Regions from separate parts of the Qipengyuania pacifica genome, predicted to be linked through region 3. Evidence: predicted binding sites of a transcription regulator. Region 3 holds the regulator's gene; each other region holds the start of a gene.
What was found. The regulator LexA, encoded in region 3, represses DNA repair genes until DNA is damaged. The targets are predictions, from matches to a motif close to GTTCCNCNCTTGTTCT.

Region 1 (9,890 bases), on a different contig from region 3:
GCGAGCGCGGGCCACGATCAGCAGGTCAGGGTATGTCTTGCGCAGTTTAGCCACCAAGCGCTGTGCCAGAACCGGCTCGTCCATGGTGAGCACCAGAGCGAGGGCATTCTCGATCCCGAGCTTGTCGAGCGCGTCGGCACGAGACGCATCTCCGAAAGCCGCGCGGATGCCCTCGCGCTTGGCGTTGGCAATGAGGTCGGCGTTCGAGTCGATTGCGATGTAGGGCTTGTCATGCGCTTCCAGCATCCGCGCGATCAGCTGGCCGACACGGCCCGCGCCGACGATGATGACGCGCGGCTTGTCCATATCTTCTGCAGGCAGTTCGGGTATCGGCTCGATACGCCGCCCGATGATCCTGCCGATATGCGCAAGCAAGGGCGTCACTGTCAGGCCGATCGCCGTGACGATCTGCCAGAACTGCGCCGTACCGGGCTGGATCAACAAAGCCGCCGATGCAGCGGAAATGATGATCAGCGTGTCTTCGGACGGGCTGGCCATGAGAATGCCCGTCTCAACTGCCGTACTGCGGCGTGCGCCCATCAGATACAGCAGTGTCGTGGTAATAAGTGCCTTGAGCGTAAGCAGGCAGACGACCGCGATGGCGATTGCGCCGATGTTCTCGAAGATACTGTAGACATTGATCGTCATGCCCACCGTCAGCAGAAATATCCCCAGTGCGAAGCCGCGAAACGGTTCGAGGATATTGGCTACTTCCGGGGAATAATCCGTTTCCGCGATCATCAGCCCCGCCAGGAGCGCGCCCACGATCATCGAGAGGCCGACCATCGAGGTGGCGAGGCTCGCCCCGATCACTACCAGAAGGCTTGCGGCGAGAAATATCTCGGGGCTTTTGGTACGGGCTGCCTGAGCGAAGAGGCGCGGCAGAACGAAGGGTCCTGCTGCGAGCATCAGCACGATGACGACCGCGCCCTTCCACAGCGTGTCGACCATCCCCTCGAATCCGTCCGCCGCGGCATGAGGAGCGAGGGTGCCAAGAAGGAAGATAATGGGAACCAGCGCAATGCCTTCGAACAGCAACATTGACAGCGCCGCTCTGCCAACCGGTGTTCGTGTGCCTGAAATCGGCAGAACTACGGCGGTCGAGGACATGGCCAGAGCCAGGCCAAGCGCCAGGGCCCCGGTCCAGTACTGTCCCAGAATGGACAGGAAAATCGCGATCAGCGATCCGCCGACCAGCAATTCGAGTGATCCAAGGCCGAAGACCAATCGCCGCAATTGCCACAGGCGTTTGTACGAAAGCTCCAGCCCTATTGCGAACAGCAGCAGCACGATGCCGAGCTCGGCAAACGGCTCGAGCCGTTCCGGATCGGTAATCGTGAACCAGGTGAGCCATTCATATTCGGATGTCGCCCGGCCCAGACCGAACGGCCCCACCACGACGCCGACCAGAATGAAGCCGATGATGGGCGTGATCTTGAACCGGGCAAACAGCGGGATCACGATCCCCACGGCACCCAAAATCACCAGTGCATCCGACATCATCGGAGGGATCGCGGTCTCGGCATTCATAAGGCGCGAATGTTTCCTTCGTGTTGAACGCAATGCACTAGCGAGATTGTGCTGGCATCACATAGAGATGGCGCCTGCCGGGTCAGGCGACGTCCGTAACGGGCTTAGCTATGCGCAAGCCACCTGTCAGCCCCGCAATGGCGCGCGGGCTAACCTCCGCCGATGGTGGACGGACCGAGCGGTTCGCGGCGCGGACGCGGCTTGCCCGGGTGCTTGCCATCCTCGTCCCATTCGATGCGGTAGAGGTCGAAACGCCGGTCGGCCAGATTGCGGACCGTCCCTTCGGCGCGCGCCCATTGCAGATCGGCAAGGTTGATGTCGCTGATGGTCAGGGTCTCGACATTCTCGGTCGCTTCGGCTGCGATACCATCGCGTGCGAAGGGGAAATCGCACGGCGTCAGGATACAGCTTTGCGCATACTGAATGTCCATGTTCCCTACGTTGGGTAGATTTCCGACATTCCCGCTGAGCACCACGAAGCACTGGTTTTCGATCGCGCGCGCCTGGCCGCAATAGCGTACCCGCAGATATCCCTGCCGGCTGTCCGTGCAGAAGGGCACGAATATGATGCGCGCACCTTCGTCGGCGAGGCGGCGGCTGAGTTCGGGAAACTCGCTATCGTAACAGATCTGCACGCCGATCGGACCGCAATCGGTCTGGATCACCTCGACCTTGTCGCCGCCCTTGATGTTCCACCAGTACCGTTCGTTGGGTGTCGGATGGATCTTCTCCTGGGCATGCACCGCACCATCTCGCAGGCAGACATAGGCGACGTTATGAATATCGCCATCGTCCATGCGCGTGGGATGCGATCCGGCGATGATATTGATGTTGTAGCGCATGGCCATTTCCGAAATGTCCGTACGCAGCCGAGGCGTATATTCCGACAAGCGCTCGATCGCTTCGACTGGCGAGAGTTCCTTCTCCTCGAAACTCAGCAGCATCAGCGTGAAGAGTTCGGGAAAGACGATGAAGTCGGCTTCGTAATCGCTTGCCACATCGACGAAATATCGGACGTGGCGCATGAATTCATCATAGTCAGCGACCTGCCGCGCCTGGAGCTGGCAGGTGGCCACGCGCACGGCTTCCACGCCGCGGGGCAGGCGCTTCTTCACCGGCTGATCCCGTTCGACGTAAGGGTTGCGCCAGACCATCATCACGGCATTGCTCTGCGAGGCCTTGTCCTCGGGCAGATATCCTTCGAGGATGCGCTCGGGCTCGAAGCCGTTTGCCATCTGAAAGCGCAGGACGGGATCGTGCAGCTTCTTCTCGACCACCTTGTCGAGATAGTCCTGCGGGCCTTCCACGCGGCGGCGGAAGCGGCGATAATTGGGCATGCGTCCGGCAAAGACGATGCCTGTCAGGTCCTTATCTTCGGCCAGCGCCCGGCGCTCTTCATAAAGACGCCGCCCAATACGCACGCCGCGCACCTTGGGGTCGACGCACATTTCATACCCGTAGAGCCAGTCGCCGGTCGGATCGTGGCGGCTGCCGTAACCGTTGCCGGTGATCTCGTCCCAGTCGTGGTCCTGAAAGGCGAGTGCCTCGGCCAGCTGCATCGTCGCGCAATAGCCGACGACCTCATCATCAAGCAGGGCGACGAAGCACCCTTCGCGGAAATTGTTGATCTGCCCGCGGATCTCGCCATGCGTGTAGGCAGGCATGTCCTCGTAAACGCGGCGCACCAGATTGGCGATGCCGGGAATGTCCTTGATCTTGGCATTGCGGATATCGAGCCGCTTCTGTCCGAATTTCTCCGGACCCTTGCGTTTCACACTGCGCTTTTTGGTAGGCTGCTTGGCCATTGTATCCCCGTGTCAGATTTCTGGCATCAACGTTCAGTGTGAACGCGTTTCGCGAAGCGCGGTTTCGTGCCGATTTCGTGGTTGGCGATACGGCGCGCAGCGCGCTACGGCAACAGTCCTCGCACGAGCATCGCTGGCCGCCCTAGGGTCCGGGAAGGATGCGGATCGTGGGCGATTGTGAAAGAGAGACAGGCGGAATGGTGAAACATGACGTGGTCGTTGTCGGGGGAGGGCCGGCGGGGATGATGGCGGGCCTCCTGCTGGCCCGGGCTGGTGTCGACGTTCTGGTGCTGGAGAAGCATGCCGATTTCTTCCGCGATTTCAGGGGCGATACGGTACATCCTGCAACAATGGAGATCCTCGATCAGCTCGGCTGGCTGGATGAATTCTTGCGTCTCCCGCACAACCGGGTCGATAGTGCCGAGTTCACTTGGGAAGACCGGACCTACAGTCTGGCCGACTTCTCCCATCTACGCACGCCGGCTCCTTTCATCGCCATGATGCCGCAATGGGACCTGCTCGACTTCCTGCGTGATAAAGCACGAGCTTTTCCCGGCTTTCATCTCGCGATGTGCGAGGAGGTTACCCAGCTTGCGCAGGAAGGCGGGCGTGTCACCGGTGTCGTTACCGCAGCTGGCGAGGAATTTCATGCTCGAAGGCTTGTCGTCATGGCAGACGGCCGATCCTCTCTGGTTCGTCGCAAGGGTCTCCTGCCCCTGCATGATCTTGGCGCGCCGATCGATGTCCTGTGGTTCAAGGTGCCCAAGAGCGTTTCCGGCAGCCGACTACGCGGACAGATAAAGGGCGGACACATGCTCGTTCTGTTCGAACGCGGCGATTACTGGCAATGCGCCTTCGTCATCGCCAAGGGGCAAGCGGCGCGCATGATGACACAGCCGATTGCGGGCGTGCGCGCGCTGGTCGCCGCCGCGGCGCCGGATCTGCCCGATCTGGAACGCGCACTGTCGGACTGGGACCAGGTCAAATTGCTCAGCGTGTCGCTCGATCGGCTGGAAAAGTGGTATCTGCCGGGGTTGCTGGCAATTGGCGATGCGGCGCACGCAATGAGCCCGGTCGGCGGCGTGGGTATCAATCTGGCCATTCAAGACGCCGTCTGCGCGGCCAATGTCCTGGCCGCACCGCTAGCCGCGGATCGCGATATCGATCACCTTCTGAGCAAGGTCCAGGCGAGGCGCGAACTGCCAGTACGCGTCGTTCAGGGCGTGCAGAAACTGGCGCACGAGGTGGTAATCGAACCAATCCTGAAAAGTCAGGACGGCAAGCCCCGCGAAGCGCCCTTGCCGCTAAGGCTTGCCGATCGGTTCAGCCGCTTGCGACGTCTGCCTGCGCGTCTCATCGGGTATGGTTTCCGGCGTGAACGCCTGACAGCGCCATACGCGGCGGAACATGCAGGCTGATACGAAAAACCCCCGTCCCGAAGGACGAGGGCTCTTCAAATACTCAGTTGCGGTGGGGACTTAGCCCCAATTCGCCATTTCCTTCTCAAGGTTCTCGACAATCGCTTCGAAGAACTGTTCGGTGGTCATCCAGCTCTGGTCCGGACCGATAAGAAGCGCAAGATCCTTGGTCATCTTGCCGCTTTCGACAGTCTTGATGCAGACACGTTCCAGCGTTTCCGCGAACTTCACGACGTCCGGCGTATTGTCGAAACGACCGCGATAGATAAGGCCGCGCGTCCAGGCGAAGATGCTGGCGATCGGGTTGGTCGATGTAGCCTTGCCCTGCTCGTGCTGGCGATAGTGACGGGTAACGGTGCCGTGGGCAGCTTCCGCTTCCACCGTCTTGCCATCGGGCGTCATCAGGACCGACGTCATCAGGCCGAGCGAACCGAAGCCCTGCGCGACCACGTCCGACTGCACGTCGCCGTCGTAGTTCTTGCAGGCCCAGACGAACTTGCCGCTCCACTTGAGTGCCGATGCGACCATGTCGTCGATCAGGCGGTGCTCGTACGTGATCTTCGCTTCAGCGAACTTGTCCTTGAATTCATTGTCGAACACTTCCTGGAACAGGTCCTTGAAGCGGCCGTCGTATTTCTTGAGGATCGTGTTCTTGGTCGACAGGTACACCGGCCATTTGCGATCAAGTCCATAGTTCATGCAGGCCCGCGCGAAGTCGCGGATGCTGTCGTCGAGGTTGTACATCGCCATGGCGACGCCCGAACTCTGGAATTCGTAAACGTCGAGGTCGATGTTCTCGCCATTTTCGCCTTCGAAAACCAGGCGCAGTTTGCCGGCGCCGGGGATCAGCGTATCCTTGGCGCGATACTGGTCGCCGAATGCGTGACGGCCGACAACGATCGGGTCGGTCCAGCCCGGCACCAGGCGCGGAACATTGTCGATCACGATGGGTTCACGGAAGACCACGCCGCCCAGAATGTTGCGGATCGTGCCGTTCGGGCTGACCCACATTTTCTTGAGGCTGAATTCTTCGACGCGTGCCTCGTCCGGTGTGATGGTGGCGCATTTCACGCCCACGCCGTGTTCCTTGATGGCGTGGGCGGCGTCGACCGTGATCTGGTCTTCCGTCTCGTCACGCTTTTCGATGGAGAGATCGTAATATTTCAGATCGACGTCGAGGTAGGGCAGGATCAGCCGTTCGCGGATCCACTGCCAGATGATTTTCGTCATTTCGTCGCCGTCGAGCTCGACGATCGGGTTCGCAACCTTGATCTTGGCCATGGGTATCCTGTTCGTTCGAATTGAGGTTGCGCGCGCCATAGCAGAGCGCGGGGAGAGGGCAAGGGAGGGGGCAGGATAGACTTCGGTTGCTAGCGCGGAGAAGGCCGGGCTTGCTCCATGTGCAACCCATCTGGCGTGGGACCAGGCGATAAAAATGCTTTGGCTGGACGTTGTCTGCATGCTCAGAGCCTTGCCCTGACGGTTTCTAAACTCGATAGTAACCATCGCAGCATAGGGTTTGCGGGCACTTCCAATCACCTGAATGATCAGATCTAACTAGGCGACGCATGACTATTGTTCCGGTAATTCTATGTGGCGGAAGCGGCACTCGGCTCTGGCCGCGAAGCCGGAAGGCGATGCCGAAACCCTTCCTGCCGCTTGTTGGCGAGAGAACGCTTTTCGAAGCGACACTTCATCGCTGTGCCGATCCCGAGGTGTTTGCCCGCCCGATCGTGGTTACAGGTGTAGAACATGTCGAACATGTCGAAGCGCAGTCCGCCCCCGGCACTGCAATCATCGTCGAACCGGAAGCGAAGAATACTGCAGCAGCGATCGCGCTGGCGGCATATCGGCTGCCGAAAGACGCCATAATGCTCGTTTGCCCGAGCGATCATCACATTGCCGATTTACAGGCGTTTACCGATGCGGCCACGAGCGCAGCGTCGCTGGCGAGCGATGGCTGGCTCGTCGCTTTCGGTATCGAGGCGAGGAAGCCGGAAACCGGATTTGGATATATCAAATGCGGCGCACGGCTTGGTGATCGTTCCTACCGTGTAGAACGGTTCGTGGAAAAGCCGGACCTCGCGACAGCTAGGTCTTTTCTCGCGCAAGGCGATTACCGCTGGAATGGGGGTTTGTTCGCGTTCGTCGCAGGGAAATTTATCGAAGAACTGGCGTCGCATCGACCGCAAATTGCCGCCTTGGTCGAGCAGGCGGTTCTCAGTGGCCGCGACGAAGGCGGTCACTTTCATCCGGATGCGGGGGCGTTTTCCAAGGTCAGCGGCGAAAGCATCGACTATGCAGTGATGGAGAATACCGACAGGGCCGCGGTGGTGCCGGTTGATATGGGGTGGTCGGACATCGGCAACTGGGTTGCGCTGCGTGAAGCATGCGCCAGCGATGACAATGGGAATGTCGCGCCGAGTTCGGCGGAATTGATCGATTGCCGCAATGTGATGGTTGAAAGCGACGGCCCGCGCGTATCGGTCGTTGGGCTGGAGAATGTCACTATTGTCGTTTCGAACGGCGAAATACTGGTGACGAGCGATGCTGGGGCGCAAAAAGTGGGCAATCTGGCGGGTGCAAAAAATCAGTAATGCCCCCTTGCGATTGAGCGGATTTTTTCCCGTGAATCTTTTTGAAGATCGCCGACTATCCCACTTATAACGAGCGTATAATTGGGTGAGGCACTTGGGTCCGTCTTTTCTCGACGGTCCATGCCTTATGATCGATAGATCCTGCTTATAAGCTCTGTGGTTGGCGTCTTGTTCGGGATGTCGGGCCAAGGCAATCGACAGCGCACATCTGGAATATCGCTCTTGATCGAATGATGGATCGGTGAGAACATAAGTGGAACATTGGTTAGGCCGATTCGTATCCACTTGATGTCACATGCTCAGAATATCTCACCGCCTCAAAACACTCCTCTGGCTGGGAGAGTGGACGCTCTGCGTGCTTCGGAACTTCCCGTTGCCCTGGGGAATGGCGCAGACGAATGGTCCCCTGATCTGCAGCTTCCGCATTCCATGTGGGAAATCTTCGGCAGCATGGACGATGTCGCCGGTGACGCGCTGGCACTTGCTTTCGCTCAGAAACATTGTGCTGCCGGCGGCGAAGGCTGGCGGTGGCTGTGGGTTCAGGATGCTCGCAGCACCCGATCTTCGGGGCGCCCGTTTCTTCATGGCCTGCCGCCACTGTTGCGCAGCGGCTTCATTCATGTCGAGGCAGGCGGTGCGGCCGATGCCTTATGGGCAATGGAAGAAGGCGTAAGATGCGGCGAGCTGTCCTTCGTCATCGGCGAGATCGTGGGCGATCCCAAGGTGCTCGATTTCACGGCTATCCGTCGGCTCGTGCTGACGGCGGAACGCAATGGCGTGATGCTTTACCTGTTGCGCCGGGAAGGCTTTGCGAATCTTTCGGCTGCCCGATTGCGCTGGCGGGTTACCGCTGCGCCTTCGGCATTGCACCGCTGGAACAGTATGGCACCCGGCGTGCCGCGCGTGCGCGCCGAATTGTTTCGCGGACGCGGCCTGAGGCCCGGGCAGTTTTGGCTCGAACATGGCGTGGGCTCGCATGAACCGGATCATAGTCTCGTTGTGGTTCCCGACCTTCGCGATCGACCGGTGGAGCCGGATTACCGCGCAACAGGGTGAGGAAGACGATCTGCGACAGCCCATCGTGCTGGTGAGCGACACGGCGCATGGTCCCGTCATCGATGCCGTCAGCCGGATGGCCATGGCTGCTGGTGCGCAGTCCGGCATGCGCCTGGCCGATGCGCGAATGCTGGCACCCGAACTGGTGGCCATTCCATTCGATCACGAAGGCAACCAGCGCACGTTGGGAAAGCTGGCGCTTGCAACGCAGCGCTGGGGCCCCTGGAGCATGGTGGACGGTTACGATGGCATATTGCTCGATAGTTCGGGCAGTGCACATCTGTTTGGTGGCGACGGTCCGATGCTGACGAGGATTGAAACGTTTTTTCTGAGGCAAGGTTATCAATGCCGTATCGCCTGTGCGCCCAATAGCGGAGCCGCCTGGGCGCTTTCCCACTATGCCGAGAATCGTTCGGCCATCACCATGCCGGACGATCTGCCTGAAGCGCTTGCGCCTCTGCCTGTTGCTGCCCTGCGGTTCAATTCGGAAACCAGACTGTTGCTGGCCCGGCTCGGGCTGAAAACCGTTGGCGACTTGATGGAAGTTCCGCGTGAAAGTCTCGTCCGGCGCTTCCGCAATCGTCGTTCCGCCGAAGCCAATCCCCTGGTCAGGCTCGATCAGGTGCTGGGGCGTAAGCATGAGCCGCTCGTCCCGCTTATCGAGCACCCACCATTCGGGGCAGAGCGCCGACTTGCCGAGCCGATCCTTCACCTTGAGCCGCTGCAGCATATCGTGGGCGATATTACGCATGACCTCATGCGTATCCTGGAACAGGCCAAACATGGCGTGCGCAGACTATCGCTGCGTCTGTGGCGGGTGGATGGCGAAGATATGTACCGAACGCTCGAGCTGGCTTCGCCGTCACGCGATCCCGATCATATCATTCGTCTGTTCGCACAGCGGCTGGACGACGTTGAAGCCGGGTTCGGCATCGATCAGATCAGATTGACTGCAATATGGACCGAGCCGCTGGATGGCGCACAGGATACGCTCGACAAGCCCGATACCAGCGGCACGGCGCTACCGGTTCTGATCGACAGGCTGGTTACGCGCTTGGGCAGGGACAGGGTAGCACAATTTGTTCCGCGTAGCAGCCATTGGCCTGAACGCTCACAGCGGGTGGCAGCGCCCGGCGAAACGAGCGCCGCAATGCAATATGATCTCGGTTTCAACCAGCGCCCGCTCAAGCTGCTGGCCCGTGCCGAGCCGATCAGTGTCATCTATGCCACTCCCGAAGGTCTGCCCCGGCGCTTTCGCTGGCGCGGCGGGCTGCACGTTATTGTAAAGGCGGAAGGGCCGGAGCGGATAGCACCCGAGTGGTGGAGACAGCGGGCGAATGCGCGATTGCGTGATTATTACCGGATCGAGGACGAGGCCGGGCGCCGTTACTGGATCTATCGCAATGGCCTGATCGGTGACGGGCGAGGTGGGCCGCCCGACTGGTATCTGCATGGATTTTTCGCCTGATGCCCGATCAGCCGCT
Region 2 (9,890 bases), on a different contig from region 3:
CGGACGCTAAGTCAGCCGTTGGGCATAACCAGATATTTCTCGCCGGTTTTCATCTGGCGGTAATCCAGAATCGCTTCCTTTGTCAGCATGCCTTCAAGGTCGACCTTCGACTTGTAGCTGCTGGCAAAGGTGGTGGTCAGATTGTCCAGCACGCGCTTGCGCATTCGGGCGACAGTCTCGCCCCCCGCCATCTGCAGGAATGGCGTCAGCAGCCATCCCGACAGGGTCCACCCGAAACCATAGGAGGGGGTGAGGGTGGTGGGCCCCATGTCCAGCCGGCCATAAATGAACATCCGCTTCTGCTGGTTCGAACCATAGCGCGAATACTCGCTCATCTTTTTCGAAGCGACCTGCTCCATCGCCTTGAAACAGCTGTCGACCATCTTGCCGCCACCGATAGGGTCGAAGCCGTAGAAGGCGTTGGTTTCATCGATCGCGGATTTTAGCTGATCCATGAAATCGCCATCCGCAGAATTGACGATGTGCTTCGCGCCGAGATCCTTCAGCAAGTCGACCTGATCGCTCTTCCGCACGATATTGACCAAACCAAGGCCATCTTCCTGGCAGATTTTCACGAGCATCTGACCCAGATTGGAGGCGCCGACAGTGTGAAGGATTGCTTCCTGACCATCCATCTTCGCGTTCTCCGCAAAACCGAGGGCGGTCATGGGATTAACGAAGCTCGATGCGCCGTCCTCTGCACTGTGATCGCCCAGCGGCAGGCACATCGAAGCGTCGGCGATTGCATACTGGCTGTAGGCCGTGCCCGGCACGCAGGCGACGCGCTGGCCCATCAACGCCTTGGCCATGTCGGAATCGCCCGTGGCGACCACCGTGCCCGCACCTTCGTTACCGGCTGGCAGGCGCTGGCCATGGCGCGCTTTCTGCCCGCTGTTGAACGGCTCGGGCATCTTTGCGACGACCTTGCCCGGCGAATATTCGGCATTCTCGAAATCCGCAGCGCCGGTCAGAATTGCGAGGTCGCTCGGATTGATCGGCGCGGCCTCCATTTTCACCAGCACCTGATTGCCGGTGGGATCGGGAAACTCGCTATTTGCGATCTCGACGGTGAGGGTGCCATCGCTCGTCAGCGTGGTGAAAAGTTGTTTGCCTGTAGTCGTCATCCTCGTGCCCTTTCGTTGCGATACGAAACGTATTGGGGGTGTCGCTACGCCGCGAAATCGGCCTTGGCTAGGGTGACGTTAGGTCAAGTATCGTCGGGATAGACGGCCCGAACGAAATAAAGGCCATGCGGAGGAGCATTGAGCCCAAGCGCTTGTCTATCGCGCGCTTGCAGCGCTTCGGCCACTCGTGTTTCGCGCCACCGGCCCATTCCCACAAGCGCCAGACAGCCGACCATCGAACGTACCTGATGATGAAGGAAACTGCGCGCTGCTGCATGAATGCGGACTTCATCACCATCCCGCTCAACGTCTAGCCGGTCGAGAGTTTTTATCGGGCTTTCCGCCTGACAGTGCACGGAACGGAACGTGGTGAAATCATGTAAACCGACCAGCGCTTGCGCCGCCCGGTGCATGGCTTCGTGGTCCAGATCCTGCGGGATCTGCCAGAGTCGATCTTTCTCCAAGGTCAGCGGCGCGCGGCGATTTGCAATGCGATAGACATATGCGCGGCCAGAGCAGGAAAAGCGTGAATGCCAATCGTCCGCCACCACTTCGCAATGCGTCACCGCTATGGGATCGGGCCGTAAATGAGCGTTGAGCGCCTCCATCAGTCGGAAAGGCTCTATATGCTTCTCGATGTCGAAATGACTGCGCATGGCGAGTGCATGAACACCGGTGTCCGTGCGGCCGGCGCTGTGCAGCCGGACTTCTTCACCAAGAACGCGATAGGCCGCTTCCTCTACTGCCTGCTGCACGCTCGGCCCGTCCTTCTGCCGCTGGAGGCCGAAAAACGGGGTTCCGTCGAATTCGAGGGTCAGAGCAAAACGGGTCAAGCGAGGCGGGTTCCTTTGGCAACAGATTTGCCGCGCAGAAAGGTGTCGAGATCCATTTTCGGTTTGCCAGCACGTTGTAGTTCGACCGGACGAATAGCGCCTTCGCTACAAGCGATCGTCAGGCGATCGTCGGTCACTTCGCCGGGCGAACCGGCGGCTTCGACACATTCGGCACGCAGCACTTTGACACGCGTTTCATCGAGCTCGAACCATGCGCCAGGGAAAGGTGACAGACCATGGATGTGCCGGACCACATCCCCGGCGGGACGGTTCCAGTCGATCCGCGCCTCTGCCTTGTCGATCTTGTCGGCGTACGTCGCGTCCTTGTCGTCCTGCTCCAGCGGATGCAGCGCGGTCAGATCGATCAACGTGCCGACCATCAGTTGCGCCCCGATCTCGGCAAGTTCGTCAGTGAGTTCGCCGGTCGTCTTGTCGTCGATAGGGGTCCGCGCGAATGTAATCATCGGGCCGGTATCGAGGCCCGCCTCCATCTGCATGATCGTGACCCCCGTTACCGGATCGCCCGCCATGACCGCCCGGTGAATCGGCGCGGCACCGCGCCAGCGCGGCAGGATCGACGCATGTACGTTGAGACAGCCATGTGCGGGCGCATCGAGTATCGGTTGGGGCAGTATCAGGCCATAGGCTGCGACGATTGCCACGTCGGCCTTCAGGGCGGCAAAGGCCTCCTGCTCCTCTGCAGACTTGAGCGATTTGGGATGGCGCACCTCGATCCCGAGATCGCTTGCGCGCTGGTGCACGGGTGTTTTGGTCAGTTCTTTTCCCCGCCGACCGCCCGGACGCGGCGGCTGGGTATAGACGCAGACCACCTCATGCGCGGCATCGACCAGCGCCTGAAGCGTTGGCACTGCGAATTCCGGCGATCCCATAAAGATTGTGCGCATGAACGGCTCTTGTGGTCTTTCTCTGTTCTTATCGCGCCCCTATCTGTGCAGCTATGGCATCGCAAGAGATCGAGACGCTGGCTTCCGTGCTGGCACGGCTGCCCGGCCTTGGCCCACGTAGTGCACGCCGGGCGGTGTTGTGGCTGGTCAAACGCAGGGAAAGCGCGCTGCCGGCACTGCTCGAAGCGCTCGCGACCGTGGGCGAGGCGCTCGTCGAATGCGACACCTGCGGCAATGTCGACACGACCAATCCGTGCGCGATTTGCGCCGATCCGCGGCGCGATGTGAAATCGCTCTGTGTGGTCGAGGACGTGGCCGACTTGTGGGCTCTCGACCGGGCGAAGCTGTTTACCGGGAAGTATCACGTACTCGGCGGAAAGCTGTCCGCGCTCGACGGGGTGCGACCCGAAGATCTCAACATCGCATCGCTACTGGCGCGTGTGGAAGAAGGCGGGGTGGACGAAATCGTCCTTGCCATGAACGCCACTCTGGAAGGCCAGACTACCGCCCATTATCTTGCGGAAAGGCTGGACACTTTTCCCGTGCGCATCACGCAGTTGGCCCATGGATTGCCGGTCGGCGGCGAACTCGATTATCTGGATGAAGGCACGCTTGCTCAGGCGCTACGGGCGCGCAGACCGATGGGCTGACCGATCACAGTATGCGCCCTATTCAGATTGAATAAACGGCGCGACGCGCATATCTTGCGGCCATGGCGATAAGACAGATTCTCGAAGTGCCGGATCCCCGGCTCAAAACCGTGTCCGAACCGGTTACCGAATTCAACGACGAGCTGAACGAGCTCGTCGCGGACATGTTCGAAACGATGTATGCGGCACCCGGCATCGGGCTGGCGGCGATCCAGGTCGGCGTTCCCAAGCGTGTACTGGTGATCGACCTTCAGCCGGAAGACGAGGAAGCCGAGGGCGAGGTCTGCAATCACGGCGGCCACGAACATGTCCATTACCCGACTGTCAAAGAGCCGCGGGTCTTCATCAATCCGGAAATCCTCGACCCGGCGGAAGAGCTGGCGAGCTATCAGGAAGGGTGCTTGTCGGTGCCCGACATCTTCGCGGATGTCGATCGTCCGGCCACCTGCCGTGTGCGGTACCAGGACCTCGAAGGCGAAACGCATGAAGAGGATCTTGAAGGCCTCATGGCGACCTGCATTCAGCATGAGATGGACCATCTCGAAGGTATCCTGTTCATCGACCATCTTTCGCGGTTGAAGCGGAACATGGCACTCAAGAAGCTGAAGAAGCTGCGCGAGGCGGCGTAGGCTTCCTACACAATCACGGATTTCGAAGAGGCGATTCGCGGTAGCGGGTCGCCTTTTTGCTGGGCTGGTTGATGAAGTACATTCGCTGGCACCGCTTTATTCGAGAAAAACGGGCGCGTGGACGTGCCTTTGGAATAGAGGGACCCGATGCGAACATAGCGTCGGGGATTGCTGTAGGAAAGGGCTGGTGTTCCGCATGTGTTCCGCCTAGCCTGCGCCCATGGAAATGGCAGTCATTGCAATCGTGGCGCTGCTCGCAGGAGCGGGCCTGGGATGGTTTTTGGGATCGCGGCCCGTGGCCGAATGGAAGGCGCGCCATGGGGAGCGCGATGCGGAAGCGCGCGAGACGGAAGAGAAGTTTCGCAAGGCGATCGTCGATCTGGAAAATGCGACCGTGCGGGCAGGGCGGGCCGATGCGCTCGACGCCGAATTGCGCGATACGCGCAGGAACCATGAGGCGGCGCTTGACAATCTGCGGCGCAGCAATGGCGAACTGGGCGCCGAACTCGCGACGCTGAAGGAAAAGACCGCCAATTTCAACGAGCAGAAACGGCTGCTGATCGAAGCACGCGAAGAATTGCTCAAGGAATTCCAGAACACCGGCTCGGCCGTGCTGTCGAAGGCGCAGGAAGCCTTCCTCGAGCGGGCGAACGAGCGGCTCGGCCATTCGGAAAAGACCAGCGAGGAAAAGCTGCGCGCATTGCTCGACCCGGTGGGCAAGCGGCTGGAAGCTTATGAAAAACAGGTCGCGGCGCTGGAGGAAAAGCGCACCGATGCATTCGGACGGCTTTACCAGCAGATCACCGAAATGCAGCGCGGACAGGAGGAAGTACGGCGCGAGGCGCAGCGGCTCGGCAATTCCCTGACCAATGCCCCCAAGGCGCGCGGGCGCTGGGGCGAGCGAGCATTGCAGAACGTGCTGGAGCAATGCGGCCTGTCGGAACATACCGATTTCAATCTGGAGCATTCGATCGAAACCGACGAAGGCCGCCTGCGGCCCGACGCGGTGGTCCACGTTCCGGGCCAGAAGAAGCTGGTGATCGATGCCAAGGTATCGCTGAACGCCTATCAGGCCGCATTCGAGGCCGATGACGAGAACGAGCGTATCAGAAACCTCGATCTGCATGCGAAGTCCATGCGCAATCACGTCCAGACGCTGGGTTCCAAAAGCTATCAGAGCCAGTTCGACGATACGCCGGATTACGTGGTCATGTTCGTCCCGGGCGAGCATTTCGTGGCCGCAGCGCTCGAGCACGATCCCGAATTGTGGGATTTCGCGTTCCGCAACAAGGTGTTGCTGGCGACCCCGACCAACCTCGTCGCGATCGCACGCACCGTCGCGCAGGTCTGGCGGCAGGACACCATCGCGCGTGAAGCGGTAGAGATCGGCAAGGCGGGGGCGGAACTGTACGATCGCCTGGCAGTGGCTGCCGAACATATGAAGCGCGTGGGTGGCGGGCTGGAGACAGCCGTCAACAATTACAACAAGTTCGTCGGCAGTTTCGAGCGCAATGTGCTGTCTGCCGGACGCCGGCTGCACGACAAGGGCATCGAGATCGGCAAGCGCGAGATTGACGAGGTGCCGATAGTCGAGGCGACACCGCGCTATAACGCCGAAGATGCTGCCCTGATCGGCAATGACGGACAGCCGGATCGCGAAGCTGCGGAATAGCCAAGGGGAAAAAACCGGGACCCCACCGGCGTTTTTGGCGTTGCTACTGCAATAGTTACCGGCATATGCCGGGTTAACAGACAGGTTGAAGTAGCAGGAAACCCTTACATGCATCGCGGCAACGGCGATGGGTCGCGCAAAACTTTCGAACAGGCCCAACATACCGGGCGGCCTTTCAATGCCGAGGAGGACAACTTCCCCGGCTCGTCAGGCCTGCTTTTCGAACAGGCAATGGCGCAGACCCGCATGGCGGTTTGCCTGACGGACCCACGCCTGGAAGACGACCCCATCGTCTTCTGTAACAAGGCGTTCGAAAAACTTACCGGTTACAAGCAGGGCGAGATCGTCGGCAGAAACTGCCGTTTCCTGCAGGGCCCCAAGACCGACCAGTCGCAGGTCGCGAAAATCCGCGATGCCATACGCACCGAAGAAGTGCTGGTCGTCGAGCTGCTGAATTACCGCAAGGATGGTTCGACATTCTGGAATGCTCTCCATCTCGGTCCGATTTACGACGAAGAGGGCAAGCTGCGGTATTTCTTCGGCAGCCAGTGGGACGTCACCGACATCCATCTGGCCCGTGCGGAAGAAAAGCACGCCAAGGCGATGGCTCGCGAAGTTTCGCACCGGCTGAAAAACGTCTTTGCCGTAATCGGCGGGATCGTGAACATAACCGGGCGCGCGATGAATGCGCGCAACGTATCGAGCAAGATCAACGAACGCGTCCAGGCATTGGGCCGCGCGTATGAGCCGACGCTGGACGATGCTGCACTGGGCACGATTGAGGTCGGGCAGGCAATCCGGTCGGTCTTGAATCCCTACGATCCCGAAGGCGATCGCATCCTGTTCGAAGGCAATGGCGCCCGGACCGAGCCGAATGCAGTTTCCGCCATGGGGCTGACGCTGCACGAACTTGCGACCAATGCGTCGAAATATGGCGCGCTGTCCAATGAGGACGGCAAGATCACCGTATCCTGGCATCACACGGAGGACCGGCACGAACGCCAGGCGCTGGTGATCGACTGGAAGGAAACCGGCGGTCCCCGCATTTCGGGCGAGCCGGAAATCACCGGTACGGGGTTCGACATCGCAGAAAGATTACTGGCCTACTCGCGCGGAACGCTCGACCGGACATGGGAGGAAGACGGGTTGCGGGCCAAAATCTCGCTGCCGCTGAAATCATGAAGTGCATTCTGATACTTGAAGATGAGCCATTGATCGCGATGGACCTGCAACTTGCATTCGAAGATGCAGGGGCCGAGGCGGTCGTGACGGTATCCTGCGATGAAGCCTTCGAAGCCATGGACGGAGCGGAGTTCGACGGCGCGGTGCTCGACGTCAATCTGGGCAAGGGGGAAACCTGCGAGCCGGTGGCGGTCGAACTACGCGCACGCGGCGTGCCGTTCCTGCTGCACACCGGCGATCTCGACCGGGCCGGAGAAGCATTGCGCGATCTGGATGCCCCGATACTGGCCAAGCCCAGTGGTGCCGACGATGTCGTGTCGCGTCTGTTCGGCCTGAACGGCCAGCTTCAGCCAGCCTGATTGCGCCGGCGCCTCAGGCGTCGAGCGCTGCCAGAACTTCGTATCCCAGAACAGCCGCGGCTACCGCAGCATTGAGGCTGTCTGCGCGCCCTTTCATCGGCATGGTCACTCGCAGATCGCAGGCCATTTCGTATTCTTCCGGAAGGCCGCGACTTTCATTCCCGACCATGACGAAGCAGGGCGCGGCGTAAGATGCGCTGCGATAGGGTTGGGCATCACGAAGGCTGGCCGCAACCAGCTGACCCGTGCCTGCCCGCAGCCAGCTTTCGAATTCATCCCAGCGAGCCAGTGCGATGGATTGCGTAAACACCGCGCCCATGCTGGCGCGCACCGCTTCAACACTGAAGGGATCGGCGCAATCGTCGATCAGGATGACCCCGCCTGCGCCAATGGCATCGCCGGTCCGCAACATCGTGCCCAGATTGCCGGGATCGCGAAGGGCCTGCGCGACGAGCCAGATATCGCTCCGTGACCGGTCGAGCGCGCCGAGCGAGGTATCGAATTCTGCAAATACACCGGCTACCGCCTGCGGATTGTCCTTGCCCGTAATCTTGGAAAGGATGTCCGGCGTGGTTTCGATCACCTCGCCGCCACCTGATTCAACTGCGTCTTCCAGTGCGCTGAGCAAGGGATGCGGATCGCGCCGATCGGCGAGAACGAGTGTTTCGGGCACATGCCCGCATTCGCGTGCATCGGTCAGCAACCGCAGCCCTTCGGCCAGGAACCGGCCCGAAGCCTTGCGGTGTTTCTTTTCCCGCAAGGCGCGCAGAGCCTTGACGGTGGGATTGGAAAAACCGGTGATGTGACGGCGGTTCATCTCGCTTGAAGCCATAATCCTACGGCTCTCCGAAGCCATCCTCGACCATGGCGGACAGTTCGGCCATCACGGCTTCGGCATTATCGCCTGCCACGATGATTTCGATCGTGTCGCCTTTGGCCGCACCCAGCATCATCAGGCCCAAAATCGAGCCGCCGGCCGCTTCGTTGTCGCCCTTGGCAACACGAACGGTGCACGTGTCCGGGAGTTCGGCAACCGCGTTGACGAATTTGGCGCTGGCCCGTGCATGCAGGCCCCGCTGGTTGACGACCTCGATTGACCGGCGCAGCTCGCTCAAGAGGCTTTCCGCGCGCTCTGGATATCCTGGCCGAGAAATTCGCTGGCCACGGTGATGTAATTGCGCCCGGCGGTCTGCGCCGCGTGCACTGCATCGACCACATCCATGCTTTTGCGGGCGCCAGCCAGGCGGATCAGCATGGGCAGGTTGATCCCGGCGATGACTTCCACCCGCCCCGTATCGAGCAGCGAGATTGCCAGATTGGACGGGGTACCGCCGAACAGATCGGTCAGAATGATGGCGCCCTTACCGCTATCGACCTCTTTGATCGCATTGGCGATATCGGCGCGACGCTGTTCCATGTCATCGTTCGGGCCGATGCATATGGTGGCCACATGCTCCTGCTTGCCAACGACATGCTCCATAGCGTCGATGAAATGTTCGGCCAATTTGCCGTGGGTGACGAGGATCATGCCGATCATGCAGCTTCAGTTCCGTTGCGATGCCCGAAGAGTGTGCCTGCGTGGCCCTTAACCATTCCTTGCCCTTGGGTCTAGCGGCGCTCCAGCCGGTCGGCGGGACGCGACCCAAGGTTGCGATGCAGAACCGTGGGCGAAAATCCATCTTCGCGCAAGACCTCTGCCGCCCGTTCCGCACTGTAAACCGAGCGGTGTCTCCCTCCGGTACACCCGAAAGCGATATTGAGATAGCTGCGCCCCTGGGCGGCATAGCGCGGCATGACTTCGCGCAGCAGATCGATGATGCGGTCGAATGCGGGGGTAAAGGCGGGGTCGGCGGCGATATGTTCGGCCACCTGCGCATCGAGGCCGGTCAGTTCGCGCAGGCCGGGGACCCAGTGCGGATTGTCGAGAAACCGCATGTCAAACAGCAGATCGGCCAGAGGCGGCATGCCGCGGGCAAAGCCGAAACTGGAAATCGTGATCGTCATGTGGCGTTCGGTGTCGTCGGCAAAGCGTTCGCGCACGACCTGCTGCAACTGATTGGTTGCATAGGTGGTGGTGTCGACGACGATATCGGCCCAGCGCCGTAGCGGTTCGAGCAGTTCGCGTTCGGCCTTAATGCCGTCCAGCACGGGGCGACCGCGAGCCATGGGGTGAAGCCGGCGCGTTTCATTGTAGCGCCGTTCGAGTTCCATACTGCCGCAATCGATGAACAGGGTGGTCAGTTCGACATCGTCGCGCGCCTCGAGTTGTTTGCACAGCGCGATGATTTCCGCCGGGACGAAGCCGCGGGTCCGCGAATCGAAACCGATGGCCACTGGCAAGGTGTTGTCCCCGCTATCGACGAGGCTGCCGAGCATGCGGATCGGGAAATTGTCGAGCGCTTCCCAGCCGAGATCTTCGAGCACCTGAAGCGCGGTCGACTTGCCCGCACCCGAAAGGCCGGTGACGAGCAGGATACGCTGCGGAGAGGGCGATTCGTCGGGCATGTACGGCATGTCTATTGTGTTGCACCCGAAT
Region 3 (9,890 bases):
AAGCTATTTTGCGAAGGCCGCGGCGATTTTCTGCTCGAGTCGGTGGAAGGCGGCGACGTGCGCGGCCGTTACAGTCTCATGGGTCTCGATCCGGATCTCGTGTTCAGGGCGACCGGCGATCGGGCGGAGATCAATCGCGACTGGCAGAACGATCGAAATGATTTCCACGCTTGTAAAGGTGGCACCCTCGAAAATCTTCGCGCATTGGTGGAATCCTGCCGCTGCGATGTGCCCGGTGAATTGCCGCCAGCCCTCGCCTGCCTCGTCGGCCATTTTGGCTACGAAACGATCGGCCTCGTGGAGAAGCTGCCCCGCCCTCCCCACGGCGAACTCGATCTGCCGGACATGCTGTTTGTCCGGCCCACGGTCCTGCTCGTTTTCGACCGACTGAGCGACGCGCTGTTCTGCGTCGCGCCCGTCTGGGACGAATTGGCGATGGAACTTGCTGGCGAACGGATCGACGACGTTCTGCGCAAACTTGCTCAGCAATTACCACCATCCGCAAACGCGGTAACGGACCATGTCGAACCTTCCTTGGCCCCGACCATGTCCGCCGCGGATTACGAAACGATGGTTCTCAAGGCTCAGGACTACATTTCGGCTGGCGACATTTTTCAGGTCGTCCTCTCTCAGCGCTTCACTTCGCCTTTCACACTCCCGCCGATGGACCTCTATCGCGCGTTGCGGCGCGTGAACCCATCGCCTTTTCTTTATTTTCTCGACATGCCCGGCTTTGCCATTGTCGGCTCCAGCCCGGAAATCCTCGTACGCGTGCGCGATGGCGAGGTCACCATCCGGCCGATTGCCGGCACACGGCCGCGCGGCGCCAATTCTGCGGCAGACCGGCTTGCCGAACAGGACCTACTGGCCGATCCCAAGGAACGCGCCGAACACCTGATGCTGCTCGATCTCGGACGCAACGATGTCGGCCGCGTCGCCGCGTCCGGGACCGTTACCGTGACGGAAAGCTTCACTGTCGAACGCTACAGCCACGTCATGCATATCGTCAGCAACGTCACCGGGCGACTCGATCCGTCGAAGGATGCGATCGATGCGATGTTCGCCGGCTTCCCTGCGGGCACCGTCAGCGGGGCGCCCAAGGTCCGCGCCTGCGAGATCATCGCCGAACTCGAGCCGGCTACGCGCGGCCCCTACGCTGGGGGCGTCGGCTACTTCGCCCCTGACGGTTCGGTGGACAGCTGCATCGTATTGCGCACAGCCGTGGTCCAGGACGGCATGATGCATGTGCAGGCTGGCGCAGGTATAGTCGCCGACAGCGATCCCGCCTATGAACAGAAAGAATGCGAAGCGAAGGCGAGCGCCCTGCTCGCTGCGGCCAAGGAAGCCGTACGCCTCGCGAGGGAGCCCGGATTCGGTCAATGAGAATTACAATCGCCGCCCTCGCCCTCCTGTCATTGACTGCTTGCGAAGCGCAGCCCGAAGGCGAACCCGTCGCCCGCGCGCGCATCGATGGCCAAGCGCAGGTGGATCCCACACCAGATCCGACCCCGACCGAAACGCTCGCAAGCCAGGTCGAAAGCGCCTGCCGTTCGATCATTTTCGAAGATACGCCGGTCACGCATTGCCTTGCCGTCCCGGCGCGTCACAGCATCAGCATGGCACTTGGGCGTGACGGCAAGTTCTATCGCAGCCTGACCGACTTCGCGGCGGCCACCGATGCGCAGACCGTCGCCTTTGCCATGAATGCAGGCATGTTCGACGATGACGGCGAACCGATCGGGTATTTCGTGGAAGATTCGGAACGGCTGCATCCGCTCAATACCGCCGATGGCGAAGGCAACTTCCACATGAACCCCAACGGCGTTTTCTACGGCACCGATGGCGAATGGGCCGTGCGCGCCACGGATTGGTTTCTGGAAAATGTGACGGAGCGTCCTCAATTCGGGACGCAATCCGGCCCCATGCTGGTTGTCGATGGCAAGATTCACCCGGAAATCACGCGCGACGGACCGTCTAAATTCGTGCGCAACGCCGTGGGCGTGGACGATGAAGGCCGCGCGCATTTCGTGATCTCGAATGCGCCGATTTCGTTCGGCAAGCTCGCCCGTTTCTACAAGGACGAGCTGCACGTGAAGAACGCGCTGTATCTGGACGGGAATGTTTCCCAACTCTGGAACCCCGCCACGGAACGGCTCGATACCGGGGCCCCGATCGGCCCCATCGTCGTGGTTAGAAAGAAAGCTTCCGAATGACCGATACGCGCTGCGCCCTCTATCCCGAGATCGAACCCTATGAAACCGGGATGCTCGATGTCGGCGAAGGCCATTCGCTCTATTGGGAACGCGTCGGCACCAAGGGGGCAAAACCGGCCGTCTTCCTTCACGGCGGTCCAGGTGGCGGGATGTCGCCTGCCCATCGCCGCCAATGGGACCCCGAACTTTATGACGTGCTTCTGTTCGACCAGCGCGGCTGCGGCAAATCGCTTCCTTTCGCTGAAATCGAAAACAACGATACCTGGCGCATAGTCGAAGATATCGAACGTCTGCGCGAAATGTGCGGGCATGAAAAATGGCAGGCTTTTGGCGGTAGCTGGGGCTCCACCCTTGCCCTCGCCTACGCCCAGAAATATCCCGAGCGGGTGAGCGAGCTCGTATTGCGCGGCGTGTTCCTCGGCCGGCAAAAGGAAAAAGACTGGCTCTATTCCTACGGCGCCAGCGAAATAATGGCCGAACAGTGGGACGACTTCACCGGCCTCATTCCAGAAGCCGAACGCGGCGACCTCGTGAAGGCCTATCACAAGCGTCTGACCAGCGATGACGAGGACACGCGCCTTGCCGCGGCAAGGGAATGGTCGCTGTGGGAAGGAACCGTCGCCACGCTTCTTCCCGATCCCGCCCTGCTCGACAGTTTTGCCGATCCGTCCAAGGCCGTTCCCTTTGCCCGCATCTGCGCCAAGTTCTTCCTAGAGGATTTCTTCCTCGAAGAGGCGCAATTGCTGAAGAACGTCGACAGGCTCGCCGGCATTCCGGGTATCATCGTCCAGGGCCGCCACGACATCTGCACTCCGCCTGTCTCCGCGTGGGAGTTGAAAAAGGCCTGGCCCGAAGCCGACCTTTGGATTGTTCACGATGCGGGGCACAGCGCAGGAGAAACCGGGATCGTCGACGGTTTGGTTAAGGCGACGGACAAGCTGGCAGGCAAGAAAGCCTGACGTCACGCCGACGTTTCGCATCCCGCAGCTTTCCTTGCTTGAAAGCCGCGCATCGCGCCTCCATTGACGCCACGAATGACCGACCGCCGATCAATCCTCGTAATCGACAATTACGACAGCTTTACCTTCAACCTGGTCCATTACCTGATGGAACTGGGGGCTGAGGTCGAAGTCGTGCGTAACGATGCCGTCACTGCCAATGAAGCTCTGTTGGCAGGTCACGCAGGTTATCTCATATCGCCGGGCCCCTGCACGCCCAATGAAGCCGGCGTCAGCCTTGATCTGGTGGCAGCATGTGCAGACGCCGGAAAGCCGTTGCTCGGTGTGTGCCTCGGCCATCAATCCATCGGCCAGTTTTTCGGCGGACGCGTGGTCCGCGGGGGGCTGATGCACGGCAAGACGTCACCCGTCACGCACGATGCCACTGGCGTATTTGCCGGACTGCCGTCTCCGTTCACGGCAACGCGCTATCATTCGCTCGTGGTCGAAGACATTCCCGCCTGCCTCGACGTGAACGCCACCAGCGAAACACCTGGCCTCGACGGCAGCAGCGTCATGGGGTTCCGACACCGCGATCTGCCCATTCACGGGGTCCAGTTCCACCCGGAAAGCATCGCGACCGAACATGGTCACGCCCTGCTCGCCAACTTCCTCGAAATCTGCGGCATCGCCGCCAGGGTCCCGGCATGAAAACGCTTCCCGACGCAAAGCAACATCTTGGGGAAGCGGAAGCCGAAGAGGTTTTCGGCTGGATCCTCGACGGTGAAACCGATGACGATGCGATCGCACGTTTCCTGGTCAATATGTCCGCGCGCAGCGAAACATCTGACGAGATCGCCGGCGCTGCGCGCGCGCTGCGGCAAAGGCTCATTCCCGTCGACGCGCCCGAAGGCACGGTCGATTGCTGCGGAACCGGGGGTGACGGACACCATACCCTCAACGTCTCGACTGCTGTCAGCCTCGTCGTCGCAGCTTGCGGCGTGCCCGTCGCCAAGCACGGCAATCGGGCCGCCAGCAGCAAATCCGGCGCGGCCGATACGCTCGAGGTACTCGGCCTCGACATGGAAGCTGCAGGAAAAAGCGCCGAGAAGACTTTGGCGGAACTCGGGATCTGCTTCCTATTCGCCAAGAACCACCACCCGGCCATGGGACGGATCCAGCCCATTCGCCAGAAGCTTGGCGTTCGTACGATCTTCAATCTGATGGGTCCGCTTTCGAACCCGGCCGGCGTGAAGCGGCAGCTTATCGGTATCGCGCGCCCGGCCTATGTCCCCATCTATGCCGCAGCCAAGGCAAAGCTGGGCACCGAACGCACTTTCATCGCCTCGGGAGACGAAGGGCTGGACGAACTGAGCCTTGCCGGCGGCAACGAACTGGCAGACGTTCAGGGCAACGATTTCGAGATGCGCCGGGTGCTCGCGGTACATGCCAATCTGCCCCACGCACCGGTCGAGGCTATTCGCGGCGGCGATCCCCGTCACAATGCCCGCGCGTTGGAAGCCCTGCTTGCGGGCACACCCGGACCTTATCGCGACGCGGTACTTTTCAACGCCGCGGCCACTCTGATCGTAGCCGACCGTACGGAGGACTGGACGGAAGGCGCCGAGATCGCCGCCGAAGCACTGGATTCCGGCAAAGCCAGGACCTTGCTCGAAAGCTGGATTGCAATGGCCACCTGATATGAACAAGCTAGAACAAATCTGCGCCACCAAACGGGAAGAAGTGGCCGCACGCAAGCGCATGCGGTCGCTGGCCGATCTCGACGCTTCCGCTCGCGAACAGACCGCCCCGCGTGGTTTCCGCTCTGCGCTCGAACGTGCGGAACGGTCCGGCTTCGGCCTCATCGCCGAAATCAAGAAGGCTTCACCCTCGAAGGGCTTGATCCGGGAAGATTTCCATCCCGCTGCCCATGCCCGCGCCTATGCTGCAGGGGGCGCTGCGTGCCTTTCGGTTCTCACCGACGCCCCGTATTTTCAGGGTCACGAAGATTATCTGGTCGAAGCGCGATCGGCCTGCGAATTGCCCGTCCTGCGCAAGGATTTCATGGTCGATACCTGGCAGGTGGCCGAAGCGCGCGCACTCGGCGCTGATGCGATCCTGATCATAGTCGCCGCACTCGATGATGGTGCGATGGTGGAGATCGAACGGGCCGCGGTGGAATATGGCATGGACGTATTGGTAGAAGTCCATGATCACGCAGAGATGGAACGTGCAGCATTGCTACAGTCGCGCCTCATTGGCGTGAACAACCGGGACCTGCGGACCTTCTCGACCGATCTCGCCACGACCGAAGCCTTGGCGCCTCTGGCACCGGAGGGTTCGCTTCTGGTCGGCGAAAGCGGCATTTCTCTATTCGAAGACTGCCAGCGCTTGTCACACGCCGGGGTGAACAGCTTCCTAGTCGGCGAAAGCCTGATGCGCCAACGCGATGTCGAAGCGGCAACTCGCATGCTGCTCGGGAACTGATCTGTCCTACACGCTGCTGACCGGTTAAAGGTATCAGCTCCAGACCAAACCCGCTGCGTTCTGGCGCGATTTCGGCCTCGGTGCGGGGTGACTTTTTATCCCCTTGTACAGTGGTCCATGTGGTCCATGTCTCCCCTGCGCGACCGAAAAGCTTAACGACAGCGGTTTCTCAGCGCCCTGATCCGGATCGAACCATGAACGGTTGTTCCGCAAGGAACGGCTGAATTGCTTGACTTTGTTATTTTGGTTGCTTAATTGTTCCGCATTCGTTCACGCCTTTTGTGAACACGCGATACGGAGTTCGCACAATGCTGACCGCCAAGCAGCACGAATTGATCCGGTTCATCCAGCAGCGTCTGGAAGACACCGGCATTTCCCCCAGCTTCGAAGAAATGAAGGAAGCGCTCGATCTGAAGAGCAAGTCGGGCGTACACCGCCTGATCTCGGCACTCGAAGAACGCGGCTTCATCCGGCGCCTTCCCAATCGGGCGCGTGCGCTGGAGGTGGTCAAGCTTCCTGAAAATGCCGTGATGGGGTCGCCCGCTCCGGTGGCGGCTAACGACGCCGTATCGGCTGCGATCCCGGCAAAGGCGGTGGCGCCCGAACCGGCAAACGACATCATCGATGTTCCGCTTCATGGGCGGATTGCCGCCGGCGCCCCGATCGAAGCGATCGAAGGTCAGTCCAGCATGCCCGTGCCGGCCGCGCTGCTCGGTCCGGGCGAACATTATGCCTTGGAGGTTTCCGGAGATTCCATGATCGAAGCCGGGATCTTCGATGGCGACTTCGCTCTGGTAAAACGCACGGACACGGCCCGCGATGGCGAGATTGTCGTGGCGCTGGTCGACAACGAAGAAGCGACCCTGAAATACCTTCGCAAGGATGCAGGCCGCGTCGTGCTGGATCCGGCCAATGGTGCATACGAAGCGCAAGTTTATGAACCCCACCGGGTTCAGGTTCAGGGAAAACTGGCGGGCCTGCTCCGCCGCTACCACTGATTTGCTGGCGCGCGCCTACTCACGTGGCGCGCGCCACCATCCATGCTCGCCCTGATCCTGGGCGACCGTATCGATCTTTTGGTCTGCCAGATAGATCGAAGCGCCCCCTTCCCGGTCGAGAAACCTTCTGTCCGCTTTGAGCCAGCGCGGCTGACAACTGTACGGCAGATACCGGTCGGCAATAACGATGTCGGCCCGCATGCAAGCCGCGGCCAGGGCCCGCTCTTCCACGAGATATCTATTGCGGGCGACGAGGACGGACCAGGGTCGCCCACCCCGTTCTAGGGAGAAGACGCAAAACTGGTCGCTGCACCGGCTGCGCAGCCAGTCGGCAATCTCGATAGGGCTCTGATCCGTACCGGCCAGTTCGAGCAGATTGTCCTGAGCATATCCGCCTTCACGATCGTGCAGAACCAGCAACCGTTCGGCCTCGTTGGCAACGCCTATATCGCGTCCGTCACGCGTAATGAGGATATCGGGTATCGGGGCGGTGATCATCAGCACAGCAGAGGCGAGAATTGGCCCAAAACCCAGCAGGCGCGCCCTGCCTTGCCATAACGCCACCCAGAGCGCCCCGCTCACGTATAACCCTATCGCTCCCATACCGATACGCGGCGCAAGCTTGACCGACCCCGGCTGCTCGGCAAAGAAATGGGCAATGGCCAGCAGCAGGGCGAGCGACTTGCCCACTAGCCACCACGCCGGCGCGCCCGCTCCGATCAGATCGAGCGCCAAAGCAAGCGCCACGAGCGGCATCGATATGAATGTGACCAGCGGAATGGCGATCAGATTGGCCGCCGCTCCATAAACGCCGGCGCGATGGAAATGGAATAAGACGATTGGCATCAAGGCCAGCTCGATGACCAGTCCAGTCAGGAACAGCATCACCGCCCGTCTCGACATGCGACGCAGCCAGCTCTCCTGTCGCGGTGCGAGAAAGTCCCGTACCGCATGCACATTGTGGAGCGATACGATGGCGATGACTGCCGCAAAGCTCATCTGGAAACTCGGCCCGACGAGCGATTCCGGCCACAACACGAGCACGACTCCCGCCGCGATAGCGATCATCCGCATGGATAGCGGTTCTCGCCCCACAGCCAATGCGACCAGTACGAGCAGAGCTCCGATACAGCTACGCACGGTCGGCACTTCAGCGCCGGTAAGCAGTGTGTAGGCAATGCCGGCGATCGCTGATGCCCCGGCGGCCACCAGCGGCAGCCGGATGCGCAGCGTCAGCCAAGGCCAGAACGCGAGCAGCTTCAGAACAATGAAATAGGTCGCAGCTATGATGGCGCTCACGTGAAGACCGCTGATGGACAGCAAATGGGTCAGCCCGGAATCGCGCATTGCCTCTTCGTCCGCTTCGGGAATCGCTCCGCGGTCCCCGCTCGCCAAGGTGGCTGCGATGGCACCGGACGTCCCTTCGAGATTGGCGCGAACGTGTCGCGAGAGCTGTCTCTGAGCGGATGCTATGGACAGTCGGGATGCGCCAGGCGGCTCGATGATCTCAACATCGCCGACAGCCGATCCAGTTGCGGCAAGCCCATCGAACCAGGCTCGTCTGGCGAAGTTGTACGCACCGGGAACGATCGGCGGTGACGGAGGCATGAGACGTGCCGACAGCCTGACCCTGGCACCTTCTCGCAATTCCGGGCTGTCCGCAGACAGCGGCACATTGACCCGATATGCGTGCGCTTTTCCCGTCTCGCCGTCGCGCGCGGCCAGGACCAGCCTAACCCTGTCTTCGGCCGGCTGCTCTTCCCGGCTCAGCACCCGCCCATCGATCCGCTCGAAACGTGGATAGGCAATCGGTTCTGCGCCCACCATCGCCGATCGGGCCCACACGACCGACACGCCTGCAGCAACGGCCAGAGCCAATGAAATAACTGCGGCAAGAGTGAATGCGCGACCGGGCTGATGGCGCCAACCCGCCCACGAGAAAACAGCCATTCCCAAGAATGCTGAAATCATCGCGACCCACTGCCACGGTGCGGCGAGATAGAACCACAGTCCGATCCCGCACCCGAACGCAACGGTAAGCCAGGGCCCGCGGTCGAACTCGGCGGCCTCCAGAAACGCTTCAAACTTGTGCGCGGAACTGGACAAGAGACCGTGCGTACGCCAAGTGCGCGGCACTGTCTCGCGGGCCGTATCGCCCGCATCCCCCATAGGTATTGAAGGCGTCCCCTGCCTCGCCATGCAAGTGTTTGAAAGGAAATGAGAGAAAATGGCAAGCGATAGTGACCGCAAGGTTTCTCCGGTCGTCACCCGCTTCGCTCCCTCTCCTACCGGTTATTTGCATATCGGAGGTGCGCGGACGGCACTGTTCAACTGGCTCTATGCGCGCCATCACGGCGGCCGCACGCTTCTGCGGATCGAGGATACCGACCAGAAACGCAGCACCCAAGACGCTATCGACAAGATTATCGAAGGCCTGGACTGGCTTGGTCTCAACTTCGACGATGCCCCCGTATTCCAGTCCGATCGGGCCGAACGCCATGCCGAAGTTGCCCACAAACTGCTGGAAGCCGGCCACGCCTATAAGTGCTTCGCCACTCCCGAAGAGCTGGAGCAAATGCGAGCCGAACAGCGGGCAAACAAGCAGCCCATGCGGTATGATCGCCGCTGGCGTGACCGCAGCGAAAGCGAGGCGCCGGACGGCGCGCCGTTCGTCATTCGCCTGAAGGTTCCGACCGATGGCGAAACCACGATCCACGACGCGGTTCAGGGCGAGGTTACGGTCAAGAATGCCGAGATCGACGATTATGTCCTGCTGCGTGCAGACGGGACCCCGACCTATATGCTAGCCGTTGTGGTGGACGATCACGACATGGGCGTTACCCATGTGATCCGCGGCGACGATCATCTCAATAACGCATTCCGCCAGTTGCCGATCATCCGCGCCATGGATGAAATCGAGGGCGGTTGGCCCGATCCGGTCTATGGCCATGTTCCGCTGATCCACGGGCCCGACGGCGCGAAGATGTCCAAGCGCCACGGCGCTGTCGGCGTCGAAGGCTACCGGGACGAAGAAGGTGTCCTTCCCGAAGCGCTGTTCAATTATCTCCTTCGCCTCGGCTGGGGACATGGCGACCGTGAAGAAATCACCAAGTCGGAAGCGATAGAACTCTTCGATCTCGACGGCGTGGGCAAAGGCCCGGCGCGCTTCGACATAAAGAAGCTGCAGAACCTCAACGGCCATTATATCCGTGAGGCGGACGACGCGCGCCTTGCTAAAATCGTGGCTGCGCGAA

Region 1: K3177_RS06015 (ImuA family protein) is a predicted target of LexA. The motif match lies at 7,595-7,610, and genes of this name have one in related genera.
Region 2: K3177_RS07830 (DNA recombination protein RmuC) is a predicted target of LexA. The motif match lies at 4,331-4,346, and genes of this name have one in related genera.

The regions. Positions count from the first base shown of each region.
Region 1 covers NZ_JAIGNQ010000002.1:162,771-172,660, reverse strand. Annotated here, with positions in the region: gene K3177_RS06040 (cation:proton antiporter domain-containing protein) at 1-1,530, opposite strand, end outside; gene K3177_RS06035 (carbon-nitrogen hydrolase family protein) at 1,680-3,335, opposite strand; gene K3177_RS06030 (FAD-dependent oxidoreductase) at 3,503-4,753, shown strand; gene K3177_RS06025 (NADP-dependent isocitrate dehydrogenase) at 4,814-6,034, opposite strand; gene K3177_RS06020 (mannose-1-phosphate guanylyltransferase) at 6,322-7,350, shown strand; gene K3177_RS06015 (ImuA family protein) at 7,693-8,406, shown strand; gene K3177_RS06010 (DUF6504 family protein) at 8,327-9,874, shown strand; gene K3177_RS06005 (error-prone DNA polymerase) at 9,874-9,890, shown strand, end outside.
Region 2 covers NZ_JAIGNQ010000002.1:529,491-539,380, reverse strand. Annotated here, with positions in the region: gene K3177_RS07860 (asparaginase) at 1-10, shown strand, start outside; gene K3177_RS07855 (zinc-binding dehydrogenase) at 12-1,124, opposite strand; gene truA (tRNA pseudouridine(38-40) synthase TruA) at 1,208-1,957, opposite strand; gene fmt (methionyl-tRNA formyltransferase) at 1,954-2,862, opposite strand; gene recR (recombination mediator RecR) at 2,916-3,512, shown strand; gene K3177_RS07835 (peptide deformylase) at 3,575-4,141, shown strand; gene K3177_RS07830 (DNA recombination protein RmuC) at 4,362-5,813, shown strand; gene K3177_RS07825 (PAS domain-containing protein) at 5,922-6,995, shown strand; gene K3177_RS07820 (response regulator) at 6,992-7,354, shown strand; gene K3177_RS07815 (TrmH family RNA methyltransferase) at 7,368-8,171, opposite strand; gene K3177_RS07810 (HPr family phosphocarrier protein) at 8,191-8,469, opposite strand; gene K3177_RS07805 (PTS sugar transporter subunit IIA) at 8,466-8,891, opposite strand; gene rapZ (RNase adapter RapZ) at 8,963-9,859, opposite strand; gene K3177_RS07795 (HPr kinase/phosphorylase) at 9,871-9,890, opposite strand, start outside.
Region 3 covers NZ_JAIGNQ010000003.1:379,129-389,018, reverse strand. Annotated here, with positions in the region: gene trpE (anthranilate synthase component I) at 1-1,383, shown strand, start outside; gene K3177_RS11580 (phosphodiester glycosidase family protein) at 1,380-2,213, shown strand; gene pip (prolyl aminopeptidase) at 2,210-3,172, shown strand; gene K3177_RS11570 (anthranilate synthase component II) at 3,248-3,862, shown strand; gene trpD (anthranilate phosphoribosyltransferase) at 3,859-4,851, shown strand; gene trpC (indole-3-glycerol phosphate synthase TrpC) at 4,853-5,638, shown strand; gene lexA (transcriptional repressor LexA) at 5,947-6,636, shown strand; gene K3177_RS11550 (ComEC/Rec2 family competence protein) at 6,652-8,835, opposite strand; gene gltX (glutamate--tRNA ligase) at 8,864-9,890, shown strand, end outside.